DNA from 2 places in the Providencia hangzhouensis genome. Region 2 is predicted to be linked to the other one. Evidence: predicted binding sites of a transcription regulator. Region 2 holds the regulator's gene; the other holds the start of a gene.
What was found. The regulator CRP, encoded in region 2, controls carbon source genes, mostly activating them, when cyclic AMP is high. The targets are predictions, from matches to a motif close to ATGTGANNNNNNTCACAT.
Positions count from the first base shown of each region.

Region 1: rbsD (D-ribose pyranase) is a predicted target of CRP. The motif match lies at 2,681-2,698, and genes of this name have one in related genera.

Region 1 is NZ_CP135052.1:61,736-70,046, forward strand. It holds gene viaA (ATPase RavA stimulator ViaA) at 1-984, opposite strand, end outside; gene ravA (ATPase RavA) at 987-2,504, opposite strand; gene rbsD (D-ribose pyranase) at 2,785-3,204, shown strand; gene rbsA (ribose ABC transporter ATP-binding protein RbsA) at 3,212-4,726, shown strand; gene rbsC (ribose ABC transporter permease) at 4,723-5,685, shown strand; gene rbsB (ribose ABC transporter substrate-binding protein RbsB) at 5,704-6,594, shown strand; gene rbsK (ribokinase) at 6,675-7,604, shown strand; gene rbsR (ribose operon transcriptional repressor RbsR) at 7,608-8,311, shown strand, end outside.
Region 2 is NZ_CP135052.1:332,841-341,151, forward strand. It holds gene PZ638_RS01470 (hypothetical protein) at 1-1,349, opposite strand, end outside; gene crp (cAMP-activated global transcriptional regulator CRP) at 1,541-2,173, opposite strand; gene PZ638_RS01480 (OsmC family protein) at 2,530-2,931, shown strand; gene PZ638_RS01485 (phosphoribulokinase) at 3,022-3,891, opposite strand; gene PZ638_RS01490 (YheU family protein) at 4,069-4,287, opposite strand; gene PZ638_RS01495 (hydrolase) at 4,284-5,267, opposite strand; gene PZ638_RS01500 (LysE family translocator) at 5,369-5,974, shown strand; gene PZ638_RS01505 (hypothetical protein) at 6,136-6,741, shown strand; gene PZ638_RS01510 (GmrSD restriction endonuclease domain-containing protein) at 6,728-7,834, shown strand; gene murP (PTS N-acetylmuramic acid transporter subunit IIBC) at 7,902-8,311, opposite strand, start outside.

The DNA.
Region 1 (8,311 bases), 270 kb from region 2:
AATACATACAACAAATGGTCCTCTTGGCTGTTCTTCATTATGGTGGTGGGTAATAGGGCGCAGAACTTTTCTTTCTTGCCAGCTATCTCCTTGTAACCGATAAGTTAGAAGCTGTTTTTCGAGTAATTTTCGATAGAACTCAAATTCAATATCTTCAAGGCCTAACATAGCGAGTTCTGCAGGTAATAACCGTAAAATATCATCACTCTGATTTAAGCCATTAACTTGCTCAGGAACCGTTTCTGGCACTTTTTCCATGATAGTCATTGGTTCAAGAAAAACACTATCATCAGGAATGGATTGAGCGGATTGGCTACGGCCTAATAATTGGGCTATTTTTTCTAATTCAGGCTGCTGACGTAAAAATTCACTGTATCGGCTTAATAATTGGTCATTATAAGTGGAAGTCATGTTCACACCTTTGGTTAAATCCCACAGCCGGCCAGCAGCACGTTCATTTTCGCCAAGAATATCTTCTAAATTACCACTTAGAGCCAGTCGGCGTTGTAATTCTGCCAATAATTGTTCTTTTTCCTGTTCTAGTAGCTCTTTATGTAGTGTTGTAACTTGTAAAATTAAGCTAATACGCCATCTTTGAACAAACAGTGATTGCCTTGCACTGCGGTTTTCTATTTTCCCACTCTGTAGCTGATATGCCTCACGGTAAAAAGGGGAATCCAGTTGGTGAAGTTTTGCGATGACATTAGGTAATTGGATAAAAAAGGCATCTGTCGAAATCCCAAGGGACTGACGATAAAGTTCAAATTCTTCTGAAAGTTGTGCGGGAACAAGCGCATCTTGCATACGCTGTTTGAGATCCTTTTTCCAACCCGATAAATCTTTGAGTAAAGCTTTTTTTAATCGAGGATGTTTTTCAAAAAATACCGCCAATTGAGGAGTTGCTAGCAAAGATATAATTATCTCTTCAATTAATTGGCCTTCATTAACTGAAAGCAGCATTTCTAATGTGGCTAAACTCATCATCGCTATTCGGCCACTTTACCCATGATTTGGTTACGTAATTGGTTTAGCTTTTCAGTGAGCTTTATAAAACTTTGTTCAATATCCGCAAGCCAGTGTGGTTCAATAAATAAGTTGGGCTGCTGTTTTTCAAACTGATAACGCGCGGTTTGAATCTCTTCTTGAATTTTATCCAGCTTGTCTAGCCACTCTTGATTATTTGTATTTGGCGCAAGTGACGAGGTTTTATCTTGAATATATAAAGTAGATGATTGATGACTTACATCTAATAACTGTATCTGGTTTAAATTATTTACCTCAGCAGCAATGTCTTGCGCAAAACCAATCCCATTTAGATGAGCGGACAGTGTCGTTCCTTTATTTAAGAAGGTTATTAGTGACTTTTTATCAGTTGTTACAAAGGTAACTTTCATATTATGCAGTTGCAGTGGGCGATGTAAAAACAGCGTAATTCGGCCGTCACTGATATTTTCAGGCAATACATAAGATGCCTTACGAGCAAACATTGCATTGTTTTTATTGACTTTAAATGCATCTTGGTTGTTTTGATCTTGGGTCGATGACATCCATTGCTGATAAATTTGCTCTATTTCACGGGTTAATTTTCGCTGTTGCCAGCCATCTTCTTGTAATAATGATTGCAATAGTTGCGGTAAAGTATTCATCGATTGCATGTCATGCCAGAGACAATCTTTTAATAACACAAGATCTAGAGGAGATACGCTGTTGCGACCATTAAAGAAAGCACTTGCTTGTAATAGGTAAACCGCTTTCTTCCAGCGCCTATCAGAAACATAAAGCTGCTTCTCTGTAGCATCTAATTGTTGGCGTAATTGGTAAATCAATTCAAAACAGTGATCGGGTAGCGTAATTTTAGGAATTTCTTGTTGCCACTGTTGGTACTCTTCATCACTGATTTTTAAATGCTCTGGCATTTGAGATTCATTCAGCGATGATTTTCCTGTTAACAGTGCGCGAAAATTTTGTTTCTCTTGCACTTTATCCAGCCAAATACGTACTAGCATTCTGTCGAATAGCGCCTCGAGGCTATTATCAGCATCGGGTAATTCATTTGATGCAGTTACTAATAATCGCATAGGGATGGATTTTTCTTCATCACCATTACGGAACTTGCGCTCATTAACCGCCGTTAATAAGGTATTTAAAATGGCTGGGCCCGCTTTCCATATTTCATCAAGAAATACGACTTCAGCGTCTGGTAAATAACCTTTGGTTAAACGTTCATATCGTCCTTCATCTTTTAGCGCCTGTATTGAAAGAGGACCAAAGATTTCTTCCGGTGTTGAAAATCGCGTCATTAAGTATTCAAAAGCGTTTGCGTGACGAAAAGCATATTTCATTCTTCGTGCAATTAAGCTTTTGGCAATACCTGGAGGGCCTAATAGAAATACGCTTTCACCGCTTAATGTGGCTAATAAGCACAAACGAATAGCTTGCTGGCGTTCATATAAACCGCTTTCAAGGTAATTGCTTAATTGGGCTATTCGTTCAGCAAGCTGCATATTCATTCCTTTTATTATAGAAGCGTTGATATTAAAACTATCAATTTCTTTTATTACATACTGCGACCTATTTTTCCATTTTTCTTTGATATGCCCCAAGAAATCAGAAAAAACGATTCAGCTATAAGTGATTCAATAAGTTATTGTTTTTAAACTTTCTCAACACGAACGAAACGTTTCGATATTGATCACAAATATTAATCATCAATATTGAGTTGTGACTTATCTTTACTATTATTACATGAGCGAAACGTTTCGCTTACTGGAATGGCGGTGAAAAATGAAAAAGGGTGTTTTACTTAATGCCAACGTTACCTCTGTAATCGCAAGATTAGGTCATACAGACCAAATAACGCTTTCTGATGCAGGTTTACCCATTTATCAAGGAACGGAACGTATTGATTTAGCCATTACGCAAGGCTTACCAGATTTCATGTCAGTTTTAAGTGTCATCACCCAAGAGATGCAAGTTGAAAAAGTCATTCTAGCAGAGGAAATCAGCACCATTAACCCACAAATGGAAGCTGCTATTTTGGCTCACTTACAACAGTTAGAAGTCACTCAAAACAATACGATTGAAATTATTTATTGCAGTCATGAACGTTTTAAACAACTGACTCATGACAGTAAAGCGGTGATCCGAACAGGGGAATGTTCACCGTTCGCTAACGTTATTCTTTGTTCTGGTGTGACTTTCTGAGGTGACTATGCAACCTTTATTAGAACTTATCGGGATTGATAAATCATTTCCAGGGGTAAAAGCCCTCAGTGGTGCGACATTGAATGTCTATCCAGGGAAAGTCATGGCGCTGGTGGGGGAAAATGGGGCTGGCAAATCAACCATGATGAAAGTGCTGACAGGTATTTATAAAAAAGATGCCGGGCAAATCCGCTATTTAGGCAAAGAGGTGGCGTTCAATGGGCCCAAAAGTTCCCAAGAGGCGGGTATTGGGATTATCCACCAAGAACTCAACCTGATCCCTGAATTAACCATCGCTGAAAATATTTTTCTAGGCCGAGAGTATGTTAATGCATTTGGCAAAATTAACTGGAAAAAAATGTTCAGTGAGTCTGACAAACTGCTTAAACGGCTTAACCTTGATTATGATAGCCATCAAACTATTGCAGAGCTTTCTATTGGCGAACAACAAATGGTGGAAATCGCCAAAGTCCTTAGCTTCCAATCACAAGTGATTATCATGGATGAACCCACTGATGCGCTAACGGACACGGAAACAGAATCCTTATTTAGAGTTATCGAAGACTTAAAAGCTCAAGGCTGTGGCATTGTTTATATTTCTCATCGTTTAAAAGAAATTTTTGAAATTTGCGACGATGTAACGGTGTTTCGCGATGGCCAGTTTATTGGTGAGAAACCCGTGAGTGAATTAGAAGAAGAAAAACTCATTGAAATGATGGTTGGTCGTAAACTTGAAGACCAATATCCAAGGGTTGAGGTAGAAACTGGAAAAATTAGGCTGCAGCTTGAAGATGTATCTGGACCAGGTGTAACAAATGCCAATTTCACCCTAAAGAGTGGGGAAATTTTAGGTGTATCTGGTTTGATGGGCGCGGGGCGTACAGAGTTGATGAAAATCATCTACGGCGCGGCGACAAAAAAATCAGGTACGATAAAACTGGAAGGCAAACCCGTAACACTGAAAACACCACAAGATGGCTTAAACAGTGGCATTGTTTATATTTCAGAAGACCGTAAACGTGATGGATTAGTATTAGGCATGTCAGTGAAAGAAAATATGTCATTGACGGCATTACGTTATTTCAGTCGTGCAGGGGGAAGCCTCAAGCATGGTGAAGAGCAGCAAACCGTTAGCGATTTCATACGATTATTCAATATTAAAACCCCGTCTATGGACCAAATAATTGGCAATCTTTCTGGTGGAAACCAGCAAAAAGTGGCCATTGCGCGCGGTTTGATGACAAGACCAAAAGTACTGATCCTCGATGAGCCAACTCGTGGTGTAGACGTTGGTGCTAAAAAAGAAATCTATCAACTAATTAACCAGTTTAAAAAAGAAGGGCTGAGTATCATTTTAGTTTCTTCAGAAATGCCTGAAGTAATAGGAATGAGTGACCGCATTTTGGTGATGCACGAAGGTCATATCAGCGGCGAATTTTCAGCCAAAGACGCGACTCAGGAAGCCTTAATGGCTGCCGCAGTGGGTAAAAATTATGGCTCAGTTCAGGAGTTATCAGTATGAGTTCAACTACCGCATCATCAAAACGCTGGTTCAGCAAAGCATGGCTGATGGAGCAAAAATCATTAATCGCACTATTAGTTTTGATTGCAATCGTATCAACATTAAGCCCGAATTTTTTTACGGTTAATAACCTATTCAATATATTACAACAAACCTCCGTCAACGCCATTATGGCGGTTGGGATGACATTAGTTATCTTAACGTCAGGAATCGACCTTTCTGTTGGGTCCTTATTGGCCTTAACGGGAGCGGTTGCAGCCTCTATGGTCGGGGCGGAAGTTAATGCATTAGTGGCTGTTGCGGGGGCATTAGCACTCGGTGCTGCTATCGGTGCATGCACCGGGGTGATTGTCGCAAAAGGAAAAGTCCAAGCTTTCATTGCGACTTTAGTCATGATGCTACTACTGCGTGGTGTGACACGAGTTTACACAGACGGCAGCCCTATCAATACAGGATTTAGTGATAACGCAGACTTATTTGGTTGGTTTGGTATTGGCCGCCCATTTGGTATTCCTACCCCAGTCTGGTTAATGATCATCGTTTTTGCTGCGGCATGGTATATGTTGCACCATACTCGCCTTGGTCGTTACATCTACGCACTTGGTGGGAATGAAGCGGCTACCCGTCTTTCTGGTATTAATGTCGATCGCATTAAAATAGTGGTTTATGCCTTATGTGGACTGCTAGCGGCATTGGCGAGTGTCATTGAAGTTGCACGTTTATCATCGGCTCAGCCAATGGCAGGTAATGGGTATGAACTTGATGCTATTGCTGCGGTTGTACTGGGTGGTACCAGTCTTGCTGGTGGTAAAGGGCGCATAGTTGGAACATTGATTGGTGCGCTTATCCTTGGTTTCTTAAACAATGGATTAAACTTATTAGGTATTTCGTCAAACTACCAGATGATTGTTAAAGCTGTCGTCATCTTACTCGCTGTACTTGTTGATAATAAAAAGTAACCCTACAGGAAAATTATTATGAAACTGAACAAACTAGCAACGTTATTATCTGCAGTTGCACTGAGTGCAACCGTTAGTGTCAATGCGATGGCGAAAGATAGCATTGCACTCGTAATTTCTACATTGAATAACCCGTTCTTTGTGACGATGAAAGATAGCGCACAAAAAGAAGCGGATAAATTGGGTTATGAGCTGATTGTTTTAGATTCCCAAGACAATCCAGCTAAAGAATTAGCCAACGTTCAAGATTTAACCGTTCGTGGTACAAAATTAATGTTAATTAACCCAACGGATTCAGATGCGGTGGGTAACTCAATATTAATGGCTAATAAAGCAAATATACCTGTCATCACTTTGGATAGAGCAGCTAACAAAGGTGAAGTTGTCAGCCATGTGGCATCAGATAACCGCATGGGCGGAAAAATGGCTGCCGACTATATTGCACAAAAAACAGGCAATGAAGCGAAAGTGATTCAATTAGAAGGTATTTCAGGTACATCAGCAGCGCGTGAGCGCGGTGAAGGTTTTAATACTGGAGCAAAAGAGCACAAATTCAATTTACTGGCGAGCCAACCTGCTGATTTCGATAGAACAAAAGGCTTGAACGTAATGCAAAACTTGTTAACGGCACATCCCGCTGTTCAAGCGGTATTTGCTCAAAATGATGAAATGGCATTAGGGGCATTAAGAGCTTTACAAACCGCAGGCCGTACTGATGTTCTGGTTGTCGGTTTTGATGGAACAAATGATGGTATCAAAGCCGTTGAAGGTGGAAAATTAGGTGCAACTATTGCACAGCGCCCAGACCAAATTGGGATTGTTGGTGTTCAGATTGCAGATAAAGTCTTAAAAGGCGAAAAAGTGGATTCAACGGTTCCGGTTGAATTGGAATTAGTGGTAAAACAATAAGATAAAAACCGCCGCGGCATACTGCGGCGGTTTATTTTTAGTTTGCAATTCATTGGTCATCAAAAAAGGAAATAAACGTTATGGGTACAGCAAAACTGGTGGTTCTCGGTAGTATCAACGCGGATCATATATTAAATGTTAAGCATTTCCCTCAGCCGGGTGAAACCGTTAGAGGCGATCATTACCAAGTTGCATTTGGCGGGAAAGGCGCCAACCAAGCTGTTGCGGCAGGTCGCAGTGGTGCTGACATAACGTTTATTGCTTGTGTTGGTGATGACGATATTGGTGTGAGTATAAAAAAACAGTTATCTCTCGATAATATTAAAACTGAATGTATTGATGCAATTGAAGGTGAAACGACAGGTGTCGCCCTCATTTATGTGAATCAACAAGGGGAAAATACAATTGGCATCAATGCAGGAGCAAATGCGCAACTAACCAAGGCAAGGTTAGCTCATTATCAGCAAAAAATTGTGGAAGCGGATGCGGTATTGATGCAACTGGAATCCCCCATTGAAACAGTACAAATGGCCGCTGAAATAGCTAAGAAAAACAATACGAAAGTCATTTTGAACCCTGCACCTGCTCAATCATTACCTGATTCATTATTATCATTAGTTGATATCATCACACCAAATGAAACAGAAGCTGAACACTTAACAGGTATTGCGGTTAATGATAATCAAGGTGCTCAGGATGCAGCTGAAGCCTTACATCAAAAAGGTATTAGTAAAGTGATGATAACACTTGGTTCTCGAGGTGTTTGGTATAGTGAAAAAGGTGCAGAAGGTAAAATAATTTCTGCATTTCGCGTAAAAGCAGTGGATACTATTGCCGCAGGTGATACATTCAATGGGGCTTACGTTACTGCACTGCTTGAAGGTAAGGCTGACGAAGAAGCGATTATTTTTGCCCATGCGGCGGCGGCGATAGCTGTGACTCGCCCAGGAGCTCAACCGTCTGTTCCATGGCGTAAAGAAATTGACCAGTTTTTGACTCAACAGGATTAACTTGTGGCAACAATGAAAGATGTGGCACGCCTTGCGGGGGTGTCGACATCCACCGTCTCTCACGTTATTAATCAAAATCGCTATGTCAGCGAGAGCATTACCACTCGCGTTAAAAATGCGATTGAAGAGTTAAACTATGCCCCTTCTGCGTTAGCGCGTAGTTTAAAAATGAATCGTACTAATACGATTGGGATGTTACTGACAACAAGTAATAACCCATTCTACGCAGAAGTAGTGCGGGGGGTAGAGCGGAGTTGTTACGAACGCGGTTATAGTTTGATTTTGTGCAACACTGAAGGTGACCTTCAGCGGATGAATCATAGTTTAGAAACGTTGCTACAAAAGCGTGTTGATGGGCTATTGATTATGTGCACAGAAGTTCAAGGACCATCAAAAAATGTTTTGGCTCGTTACCCCGCTGTGCCAACGGTTATGATGGACTGGTCACCATTCGAATCAGATGGCGATATCATTCAAGATAACTCTTTTCTGGGTGGGGAAATAGCCACTCGTTACCTTATTGAATCTGGTTTTACCCGTATTGCATGTATTGCAGGACCACAAGATAAATCACCAGCAAGAGCGCGTCATCAAGGTTTTATTCAAGCCATGACAGATTGCGGCATTAATATTTATGATGATTATATCATTTTCAGTGATTTTGAATTTGCTGGTGGGTTTGAATCTATGAATAAACTGCTTAGTTT
Region 2 (8,311 bases):
GATTTTTCGGTGTGGCGTATTTTGATATTAGGCTTTTTTTTTCTAATAATTGATTTTTCTTTCCGATCTAAATTATCTGTTATTTTAGATTTTGTGTGGTTTTCGGAGGTGGTTAAATTAACCACTGTTTCTTTCTTCTTGTTTTCTGAACTATACCCAGAATCGACAGAATTCTCTGAAACATAACCAGATAAATTAGAGTTTATACTTTCATTACTCGAATAAAAATTAATGCTTGAATTCTGATGGTTATCACTAAAAAATTCATTAAATATTGTTTTTGCATTTTCACTGATAATATCAGAGTCTGACTTATTTATTATGCGAGTTGCATCATCAATAATATCTTGTGAATACGCTTGTTTAACAAGTTCGCTACTCTCTGTATTTAGACTTTCATCTTGTGCTTTATACCAGTCAATACCATCATTGTCCCAAGCTAGTTGTTTATTTGTGGTAGATTCATTGAAATGATCTTCTAACGTGCTAATGGCTGATTCCATTTTATTAAAAATATTTCCGCACTCTTTATTTTTGTCAGGTGATGGTTCAGTAGAGTCTAGAGTATTGATATTATTTAATTGATTATTATCTTGAAATACTTCTTTATTCGAATCTTTAATTTTTTCGTGTTTTTTTATTAAATTTTGACTGGTTATAGTAGTTTTATCTATAATCTTAGCCTCGCCATTTTCAAATTTAACGCATAGTTCTTCCTTTTTATTTGTTTTAAAAACATCTCTGAACTTGCGAATACTTTTTTCATGAATGGATTTTATTTTATATTTAAAATTAGATAGCATACCTGCGGAACGGTTTAAATGAAAATCTACAAACGTTGAGGTTTCAACGTTGTTTTTTTTACTTGTTTGCATTGGTAAGTCTTCCTGAGTTTTATGGGTAATTGAATGGTCTTCTACTGGGGTAAAATTTTTTTCTATTTTTCTCGAATTTTTAAATATGAGGGGATAGCGAGAAACTAAGCTCTGATCTTGAGAACTAGGCATATTTTTAAAAAAATCAAGGCTAGTCTTGAAATCGATAGAGCGGATGTCAATATTTTTATTTTTTTGAGTTTCAAAAATAGTTTTATGCTTAGGATAAAATGTCTTATGAGTTGGCTGGGTATTAGGTAGCAAACTTCCTATATTTAATGAAGATACAAAGTTTTCACGTGGTGTCTTTTTTATCTGTTCTGTAGGTTGTTTCACTAATGTGGGGGAATTTACAGATGCTTGATTTGCATATTGTAAGTTTTCAAAAAAGGTTTTATTCTTAATAAAATCTTTTTTGTTATTTTCTAATTGTGGCGAAATAACTTGGTTTTTTGTGCTAGTAATAGTGCGCATATATAAAATCTCGGATGATTAATTATTAATTATTTTATATAAGTATATTTTAATTAATATCAAAAAACGCGAGTGTGCTAGAAAGTCAATAAAGGGGCCATAAGCAAAGAAATGAAAAACAGCGCTATATCATTGATATACCGCTGTTTACAATAATAGCCCAGCCAAAGGTGGCCAGGCTGAAAGGTTAATTAACGTGTGCCGTAAACCACAATTGTTTTACCATGTGCAGAGATCAGGTTTTGGTCTTCTAACATTTTCAAAATACGGCCAACTGTTTCACGGGAACAACCCACGATTTGGCCTATTTCCTGACGGGTAATTTTGATTTGCATACCGTCTGGATGTGTCATCGCATCAGGTTGTTTGGCTAAATTTAATAGAGTTTGAGCAATACGGCCTGTAACGTCTAAGAATGCGAGGTTACCGACTTTCTCAGATGTTGTTTGTAGGCGACTAGCCATTTGCGCAGAAAGGCGCATTAAAATATCAGGGTTAACCTGAATCAATTGACGGAATTTTTTATATGAAATTTCAGCAACTTCGCAGGCGATTTTTGCTCTAACCCACGCAGTACGTTCTTGCCCTTCTTCAAATAACCCAAGCTCACCAATGAAATCCCCCTGATTCAGGTAAGAGAGGATCATTTCTTTGCCTTCTTCATCTTTAATTAAAACAGCCACCGAACCTTTAACGATATAGTAAAGGGTTTCTGCTTTCTCACCCTGATGGATAAGAGTGCTCTTGGATGGATATTTATGAATATGGCAGTGTGACAAAAACCATTCAAGAGTAGGGTCTGTTTGTGGCTTGCCGAGAACCATTAGCGTTATCCTCTGTATGTTATTGCAGCCATTCGGAAAAACGTACTAGAAAGGCTGGCTTTAAAGTCACTAGCTTAGCATATTAATTTGCCTTATATACCTTTAAATAATCAAGGGGCTGATTACTTCAGCGTTTTTGATTGCTCTTGGTAACGCAAATTGATATCAACACTATAATATGATCAATTAAACTGTTGAGTTTTGATCTTAATCCTATCAACTAAGTATTGTTTGTAGCATATTCAATAAAGAAAGTCTTCCCTGTATCGCTTCAGCCAAATAAAGTTGATATAACATTCCTTATATCTATGGAACAATGTAGCCTTTAAACCGATTTCATTTCAAGGGGAAATACAATGGAAGCAAGAGTAAAGTGGGTTGAAGGGCTTTCTTTCTTAGGAGAGTCTGCGTCTGGGCACCAGGTGATGATGGATGGCAATGCGGGTGATAAAGCCCCAAGCCCAATGGAAATGGTGTTAATGGCAGCGGGGGGTTGTAGCGCAATTGATGTCGTTTCGATTTTGCAAAAGGGCCGCTACGATATTACGGATTGTGAAGTTAAATTAACCTCACAACGTCGTGAAGAAGCCCCTCGTTATTTTGTGAAAATCCATTTGCATTTTATTGTGACAGGGAATGAATTAACGGAAAAAGCAGTCGAACGTGCCGTTCAACTTTCTGCTGAGAAATATTGCTCAGTCGCATTGATGTTAGAGAAAACCGTTGAAGTCACACACAGCTTTGAAATAAAAAACTAAAAATAAATTTAATTTTTATTAATATATTTGAATTGAAAGATGCTTACCTTAATTAATGATAAGCATCTTATTTTTTAATCAAAAAATAATTTAACTGTTGTTCTTTTGATTAATTAGTTTTTCGACTATTGGTGCCATAATTAATTCCATTGCTAAACTGAGTTTCCCTCCTGGGACGACAATTGTATTCATTGCTGAAATAAAAGAGCCGGATATCATTGACAGCAAATAGGGGAAATCAATTTGCTCTAGCCCACGAAAGCGGATCACAATAAAGCTTTCGTCTTGTGATGGGATAGCTTTAGCCGAAAATGGGTTAGAGGTGTCTACCGTAGGAACGCGTTGAAAATTGATATGGGTGCGAGAAAATTGTGGCGTGATGTAATTAATATAGTCCCCCATTGAACGTACAACAGAGTCCATAACCGCTTCGCGGGAGTGCCCTCTCTCTGTGGTATCGCGGATCAATTTTTGGATCCATTCGAGGTTGACAATAGGGACAACACCTACAAGCAAATCAACATGTTGTGCAACATTATGTTCTGGAGTGACAACGCCACCATGCAGCCCCTCATAAAATAAAATATCTGTTTTGTCTGGTAGCGGCTCCCAAGGGGTAAATGTCCCAGGTTGCAAGCCATACGGTACCGCTTCATCATAAGTATGTAGATATTTACGGGACTGCCCACAACCTGTTTTTGCATAGTCGATTAAGGTTTGTTCAAGCAACGCAAAATCATTCGCTTCGGGGCCAAAGTAACTGATGTGCCGGCCTTGTTCTCTGGCTTTACGGATAGCCATATCCATTTCAGGGCGTGTATAGCGATGAAAGCTATCCCCTTCTAATGTTGCTGGTTGGATATTTAATTGGTGAAAAACTTTACGAAATGCTTGGCTAGTTGAGGTTGTGCCAGCTCCGCTCGAACCAGTGATAGCAATGATTGGGTGCTTTTTGGACATCGTGGACTCCCTGTGTTGCGCTTATAAGCACTATTTTAATCAATAGTGCATGAAGCGGATTAACGGGTGTTAGGGTTTTGAGTTTTATTTGATGGTTTTACGACATGATTGTGTGGAAAACCTGTAACTTAATTCATGATAGATGATGACGTAAAAATGAACCATAGAATAAAAACATCAGACAGAAAAACTCCCCTTAGGCATGAAATTAACCGATTCATGCAATTCAGACCAGACTAGCACAATTTCACCAGAAACTAACTGCCGTTTCACATCGTTGACCTTATCTTGTAAGCTTTTTTCATGGGAGCCGTAGTCGGTTCCTTCCCGTAAGACATAGCTTTCAATTAGGTTTTCCAATGTTTCAGGTTCAAGTTCTTGCCAAGGAATAATCACATTATTTCCTTATCTAAATAAGGCGTTAACCATTGAGGGATGCGTGTTTCTAACCACATTTGCGGTTTTCTCAAGGTACCGCTCACAAAGCCTACGTGCCCACCATGTTCTGTCATTTGGTATTCCACATTGTGGGGTAAAAATGATAAATCAGGAACAACCTCAGGCGCCATAAATGGGTCATCTTTAGCGTGGATAATCAATGTTGGCTTCGTGATGTAAGCTAATTTAGGTAATGCGCTGCATTTTTGATAATAATCTGTCGCATCATCAAAACCATGAATACGAGCAGTGATCACATCATCAAATTCACGGATGCGTTTTAGTTGTTTAAGCTGCAGCAAGTTTAAAGGTAGTGAGCCAGGGTAGCGTACCAATTTACGCGTTGCATTACGTTTTAAGCCATTTAGTAAATAGCGTTGATAGAATTGAGATATTCCTTTTTCCATCCGCAAAGAACAGGCTTCTAGCATTAATGGGGCCGAAACCACGACGCCCGCATCTAAATCTGCATTTTGCCCACTTTCTGCGAGATAGCACGCTAACATATTACCACCAAGAGAATAGCCGACTGCGGCCGTCGGCGTATCACCATAGGTTTGTTTTAACCAACGGAGAAAATAGCGAGCATCACTGGTTTCACCTGAATGGTAAATTCGCTGTTGGCGATTGGGTTCACCGCTACAACCGCGAAAATGCATAATTACACCCAACCAACCATGCTTTTGGGCCGTTTCTAGCATCCCGTGGGCATAAGGGCTCTTAAAATTGCCTTCGAGACCATGGAAGATCACTAAACGTGGCTTATGTGCCGCTAGCTCAGGTTTTTCACTCCAAGCGAGATCGATAAAATCGCCATCAGGCAATTCAAGCCGCTGCCATATTGGTTTGATTTTCGGTGTTCTACGGAAAATCCTTGGCAGTAATGTTTGGAGGTGTGGATTTTTAGCCCAACTTATTGGACGAAAGTTTTCTGACATAGCCTTATTTTTATTTAATGGGGACTCTTGTGAGTCACATAACATACTGTTATTTTTTTGTGATGCAAGTAAACAAATTTGAGTTTGAGGCTAAATTATAAATGACATTGGGGCTGGTTTTTTCTCTTTTTACGTTTTTATTCATTGCTGCAGTCACTCCCGGCCCTAACAATATGTTGCTAACGTCAAGTGCAGCAAACTACGGTTTTCGCCATACAATAATATTATGCCTTGGTATTATGTTAGGGATGCAGTCAATACTCTATCTCTCCGCATTCGGGGTTGCTGCACTTTTATTGCTCTATCCTGCGCTTCATGTCGCCTTAAAATTCGCCGGAAGTCTATATTTGCTATGGCTAGCATGGAAAACAGCGACAGCAAATTATGCCCCACTGAAGACGAATAGCGAAGTTGCGAAAAGCATTACTTGGTATCAAGGCGGCTTATTACAGTTTTTAAACCCCAAAGCATGGATGATGGGGCTAGGCGCTGTCGGGGGATTTAGCCTCCCCGGTGAATTATTTACCCAATCTATTTTAATGATGAGTATCGCATTTGTGATAGTTAACTTAGTGGCGGGTTTAATTTGGATGGGGTTTGGTTCATTAATTAGCCTATTTTTACGTAGCCGTCGTGCTTGGTTTATTTTTAACTGGGTGATGGGCTTATTAACTGCACTGTGCGTGCCGTTAATTTGGTTGGAATGATCTTTGTTGTACGTGCTAGAGACTTTATAAGAGTTCGATAGCTAATACATAAAATAAATTAAATATTTGTGGCTGATTTTATCTTAATAGGCTATATAATTAGGCTGAGATTAAGCCGTAAATAGAAGAAAGATTCTCTACTATTTGAAGGAATAAAGTAAATGCTTTCCGAAATTATAGAAAAGAATAAAAAAATAATTAAAGGTGAGGATATTGATTTAGTTGTTAAAAAATTATATTTATCCTCTCCGTCTGTAGGTTTCATGAACACAGATGACTCTACATATGTGATTTTAAATCAAATTAGTAATAAATTTTCAGTTCCCTTTAAACATATTTATGTTACAGGATCTGCTCATATAGGATTTAGTTTAAAGACATCTAATGAATATAGTAAAGGTTCATCTGACTTAGATATTGCTATAGTTGATGGCTTTCTTTTTGATAAAATTTTAAATGGCATAGTGGATGATACATTTAACTTTACTAAGAAGTCATCATTTAAGAGTTTTGAGGTATATAAGAGTTATATAAATAATGTAGCTAGAGGATTTATTCACCCATTTTATTTTCCATTCGGAAATACTAGAAAAAACTGGTTTGATTTCTTCAACGAACTAACTTTAGATCATAAAGAGAGTTATTCTAAGATATCAGCTTGCTTGTTCTCTTCTGAAGAAAGCTTTAAAAATAGGCAAAAGTATAGTATTAATTACTTTAAAGCTAACAATCATGAAAATAAGAGTATCTTAAATGAAAACGATTGATTATAAGATCAGGTCTGTACAACTACTAAATTATATGAATGATATTGAATCTGGTAGGCTGGTAACTAACCCGTTTTTCCAAAGGAATTTAGTCTGGAGGGATCTTCATAAACAGGAGTTTATAAAAACAATATTGCTAGGATACCCATTCCCGCATGTTTTTTTGTCTAAAGGTAAAATTGATTTAGACAAAAAAATAAGTATTGCTTCAATTGTTGATGGGCAGCAAAGAACTAATGCAATAATGGAGTTCATTTCAGGGAAACTATCTGTTAATAACAGAAAATTCTCTGAATTGACGGACGAGGAAAAACAAGACTTCTATAAATATGAAATACCCGTGATAGAATTGGATTTAACCAATGATGACCAAATTATTGCTGATATTTTTCAGAGAATCAATAGAACTTCGAATTCATTGACAATGATAGATAGAAAGTCATCAGAGTTTAGTGCTTCGGAGTTCATGCATTTTTCAGAGTTTATTTCAGGCCAGATGGACTTATCTTCTGCTGAAGATGATGAAGATGAGGAAATTACGAACATAAGAAATAATCCATATATAAAAGATAGCTTTAAAGACTGGGCTAAAGCGGTTGATAAAAACAAAAAAGCAAAAGAGTTTAGGCAGTTGATGACTAGCCAAAATCTATTCTCTATTAATGAAATTGCGAAAAAAACAAATCTTCAATATACATTGAATATTATATCAACCACGATTGGCGGTTTTTTCAATCGAAATGAATTATCATGGACATATGCTGAACAGTATAATGAGTCGTTTGATTTAAAAGATAAATTATTGGAAAGACTGGAAAAATCAGCTATTTTATTTAATAAACTGAAATTCAAAAAATCATCTCTATGGTATAGAAAGGCCAATTTTTTTAGCCTTTTTGTCTATTTTTGTAGAGTTATCAATAAGATTGATATTAATGATGACGGAAAGGTTAATGAAATAAAAATAATTATAGATTCAGTTGAATTATCTGATGATTATAAAAATGCAGCAAAAGAAGGTGTAAATAATAAAAAAGAAAGAGAGATCAGAGATATTGAAATTCAAAATATTTTTGAGAAAATCATAAATTAAGCTTAGTGTTTATTCCCCTACTAATCTATTAACAGATTGATAGGGGAGTTTGATTATGTAAACTTGATTAATCTAAATCGACGTTTTTAGTGCCGAAAAAGTAGGTAAAAATAAAACCGAATAAATAGGAAACGAATAACCCGCCAACATAAACTAACATCCCTGGGAACACGCCATCAGCAGAGGTCATCATTGGGATAGCGACTAAGCCAGACGGGCCAAAGACAGTATTTAAACCAACTGGTAAACCCATCCAAGCCACGAGTCCAACAAAGAACCCCCCAGCAGCACCGCCTAAACATGCGGTGACAAACGGCTTCATTCGAGGAAGGGTTACACCGTAGATAAGTGGTTCACCGACACCTAAGAAACCTGGAATGATGGCCCCGCGAATCTGATTACGTAACACTGAATCTTTTGCGGCTTTAACGTACAACGCCATCGCTGCACCAACTTGCCCACCACCAGCCATTGCTA